One region of the Pseudoalteromonas sp. SG43-4 genome, then DNA from elsewhere that is predicted to be linked to it. Evidence: predicted binding sites of a transcription regulator. Region 1 holds the regulator's gene; the other holds the start of a gene.

Region 1 (2,195 bases):
CCTGGCATATAAGTGAACTTAATTTCATCATATTAGTGTCGAGCAAGCTTCTCTTTGTGTTTGATTACTTGGCGATCGAGCTTGTCGATCAACGAGTCAATAGCGGCATACATATCTTGATGTTCTGTAGAGGCAAATAGCTCAGCACCGCTTACGTGTATTGTGGCTTCTGCTTTTTGATTTAATTTTTCTACATCGAGAATGACATGAACATTATTAATATGATCAGAGTGTCTTTCAAGCTTCGCAAATTTAGTATTAATATAGTCTCTTAGTGAATCGGTTAATTCTACGTGACGACCAGTTAAGTTTAGTTGCATAAGCATTACCCTCTTAGTTTAGCGTCTTAAATCAGACTTTTACGCTGATTTGACGGTGGAATAGCAAGAGATTCGCGGTATTTTGCGATTGTACGTCTCGCTACTTTAATTCCTTGCTCAGCCAATATATCCGCTATTTTGCTATCACTCAATGGTTTTGCTGAGTTTTCTGCTGCGATTAATTTTCGGATAAGCGCACGTATTGCTGTAGATGAACATTCACCACCGTTTTCAGTACTTACATGGCTTGAGAAAAAATATTTAAGCTCAAATATACCACGGGGTGTATGCATGTACTTTTGAGTAGTTACGCGAGAAATTGTCGATTCGTGCATTTCTACCATTTCAGCAACATCATTTAAAACCATTGGTTTCATGGCTTCAGGGCCATGTTCAAAAAAGCCTTGTTGTTGCTTAACAATACAATTAGTAACTTTTAATAGCGTGTCGTTTCTACTTTCTAAGCTTTTAATAAACCATTTAGCTTCTTGTAAATGTGAGCGAATAAACTGGCTGTCGCCACTTGATTTTACAGTGCGAGACATTGCCGCGTATTGGCTATTAACACGAATTTTAGGCATGCTATCTGGGTTTAATTCGACAACCCAGCGGCCTTTAATTTTTTTAACTGACACATCAGGAATAACATACTCAGATTCTTCCCTTACAATAGTATCTGCAGGTTTTGGGTTGAGAGTATGTATTAGTGTCATTACTTCTTTAAGCTCTTCTTCTTTGAGCTTAGTTTTTTTCATTAATGTACGATAGTCGCGAGCTGCTAATAGATCAATATGCTCGGTTAAAATCATTTTCGTTTCATTAATATAAGGTGTTTCTTTATCAAATTGATTAAGCTGAATACACAAACACTCTTGTAAACTACGTGCAGCAATACCAACAGGATCAAACAGTTGGATGCGTTTTAATACCGCTTCAATTTCATCAAGTTCGACTTCGTTATCATCTTCGTTTTCTTGATTAAAGCTTTCTAAAATCTCTTCGCAGCTTAGTGTTAAAATACCTGAATCATCGACAGCTTCTACAATAGCAATAGCAATAGCTTCGTCTGTAGGGCTAAATGGCGTTAGTTGTAATTGCCACATTAAATACTCATGGAGCGTTTCAGTAGAGGCGCCTTGGTATATTGATTCGTCTTCAGGCATTGGACCTGATGAGGCTGCAGGAGCTGCACTCATGTACTCATCCCAACTGACATCCATAGCCATGTCGTCACTTAGCGTGTCTTTTGCAAGTGCTTCACCAGTATCTTGTTCGTATTCGCTCGGAGCATCATCAGCAGATGCGCTAACAGTTATGTCATCGGTATCAGCTTTTTGCTCGTTTTTACCAGCAGCGTCTTCGGAATAGTCTGCCTCTTCAACCTCTAATAGTGGATTACTGTCGAGAGCTTCTTGTATTTCTTGCTGGAGATCCAATGTACTGAGTTGCAACAAACGAATAGCTTGTTGCAACTGTGGAGTCATTGTAAGTTGCTGGCCCATGCGCAGCTGTAGTGATTGCCTCATGTATCTCTAACAATCCTTTTATGTTGTTATAATTAATACTAGCAGATGCTTAAAGACATGGCGTAAATGTTACAGCCTAAATTGCTCGCCTAAGTAAACATCGCGTACTGTTTTATCATTTAATACGTGTTCTGGAGTACCTGATGCAATCAGCTCCCCATGAGAAACAATGTAGGCTTTTTCACAAACATCAAGGGTCTCTCTTACGTTATGGTCGGTAATTAATACACCAATCCCACGATTTTTAAGATGTTCTATTATTTTCTTTATATCTAATACCGAAATAGGGTCAACACCGGCAAACGGTTCATCCAGTAATATAAATTTAGGATCTGCTGCCAGCGCTCGT
Region 2 (2,195 bases), on a different contig from region 1:
CTTTAAAGTCTAACTGTTCGTCAGTCGCACCAAGGTTGTCGAATAAATCAAAGATTTGATCCATAACCCAATCTGGACGAGCGCCTGGCTTATCAATTTTATTGATAACGACGATTGGCTTTAAGCCTTGCGCGAATGCTTTTTGCGTAACGAAACGCGTTTGCGGCATTGGACCTTCTTGAGCATCAACAAGTAATAATACTGAGTCAGCCATCGAAAGTACGCGTTCAACTTCACCACCGAAATCGGCGTGTCCCGGGGTATCTACGATATTGATATGGTAGTCATTCCAAGAAATGGCTGTGTTTTTAGCCAAAATGGTAATACCACGTTCTTTCTCAATGTCGTTTGAGTCCATCACGCGCTCTTCGTTACCGCCGCGTGTTTCTAATGTACCTGATTGCTCAAGTAGTTTGTCAACCAGTGTTGTTTTACCATGGTCAACGTGCGCGATAATCGCTATATTTCTTAACTGTTCGATGCTCATATATTTACTCAGAGAAATTAAATTCTCATTGATCCTGCAAGATCTACGCACTCATCCACGCTTTCGCGAGATGTCCCAGCATAGGATTTAAAAGGGCGCATATTATCCCTCATTAATGACATGGATGAAAGTTTATCCAATATAAATTTCAAAACTTTCTCAATACTTTTACTAAGTATCTGTTTTATATATGACAATTATATGAATTAAATTTCAAATTTTTTTTGAAAAACAGCCTTTTTGGCTATTTTGCTGATCTTTTTGGTACTCTTTTGCATTTAGGTTATGCTATTTCCGAGCGATTAAATTAGCAGCAAATTGTGCCCTGTAAATTTTGCACCAAAAAGGAAAATTTACGCACCAACATAGTGCGTTTGTACATTCCATTTTGATGCAACGATATTTTTTTAATTTATAAACAGCTAGTTATAAAAATGGCACAAAATCAGCTTAGTAAATCCCAAAGCAATTATGCAGCAATAACAAAACCCAATAGTTGGAGGACACATGTCACAATCGGTTTTAGATTTTATTAAAGAAAATGACGTTAAGTTCATTGATTTACGCTTTACTGACACTAAGGGTAAAGAACAACATGTATCTATTCCTCATCACCAAGTTGATGAAGACTTTTTTGAAGACGGTAAAATGTTTGACGGTTCTTCAATTGCAGGCTGGAAAGGCATAAACGAATCAGACATGGTATTAATGCCAGTTGCTGAATCAATCAAACTAGACCCTTTCACTGAAGAATCAACATTAATCGTACGTTGTGACGTAGTAGAGCCTTCAACACTTCAAGGTTATGAGCGCGACCCGCGTTCTGTTGCTAAGCGTGCTGAAGATTACATGCGCTCTACAGGTATTGCAGATACAGTTTTATTTGGCCCTGAGCCAGAGTTTTTCGTATTTGACGACGTTAAATACAAATCAGATATGTCTGGTTCTATGTACAAAATTGATTCTAAGCAAGCTGCTTGGAACTCAGATAAAGAATATGCAGATGGCAACACAGGTCACCGTCCAGGTATTAAAGGCGGTTACTTCCCAGTTGCTCCTGTTGATGACTTCCAAGATTGGCGTTCAGCTACGTGTCTAGTTCTAGAAGAAATGGGCCAAGTAGTAGAAGCACATCACCACGAAGTTGCAACAGCAGGTCAAAACGAGATTGCTACTCGCTTTAATACAATGGTATTAAAAGCGGATGAAATTCAAGAAATGAAATATGTTATCCATAATATGGCTCACTTATACGGTAAAACAGCAACGTTTATGCCTAAGCCAGTTGTTGGTGATAACGGTTCTGGTATGCATTGTCACCAGTCACTTGCTAAAGATGGTGTAAACCTTTTTGCTGGTGATAAGTACGGCGGCCTTTCTGAAGATGCGCTTTACTACATTGGCGGTATCATCAAGCATGCTAAAGCAATTAACGCTTTTGCAAATGCCTCTACTAACTCGTACAAACGTTTAGTACCAGGTTTTGAAGCACCAGTTATGCTTGCATACTCTGCACGTAACCGTTCTGCATCAATCCGTATCCCAGTGGTTCCATCTGAAAAAGGTCGTCGTATTGAAGTACGCTTCCCTGATCCAACTGCTAACCCATACCTTGCTTTCTCAGCAATGCTTATGGCTGGCCTTGATGGTATCAAAAACAAGATCCACCCTGGCGATGCTATGGATAAAGATTTATATGACCTACCAG

The links. The regulator sigma-54, encoded in region 1, starts transcription at its own class of promoters, with help from an activator protein. The targets are predictions, from matches to a motif close to GTTGGCACGNNNNTNGNNT.
Region 2: a site for sigma-54 is predicted at 921-939, ahead of glnA (glutamate--ammonia ligase). Genes of this name have one in related genera too.

Annotation. Positions count from the first base shown of each region.
Region 1 covers NZ_JACJFB010000002.1:284,846-287,040, forward strand. Annotated here, with positions in the region: gene ptsN (PTS IIA-like nitrogen regulatory protein PtsN) at 1-28, opposite strand, end outside; gene hpf (ribosome hibernation promoting factor) at 33-320, opposite strand; gene H5160_RS03305 (RNA polymerase factor sigma-54) at 347-1,846, opposite strand; gene lptB (LPS export ABC transporter ATP-binding protein) at 1,916-2,195, opposite strand, start outside.
Region 2 covers NZ_JACJFB010000013.1:28,677-30,871, reverse strand. Annotated here, with positions in the region: gene typA (translational GTPase TypA) at 1-487, opposite strand, end outside; gene glnA (glutamate--ammonia ligase) at 995-2,195, shown strand, end outside.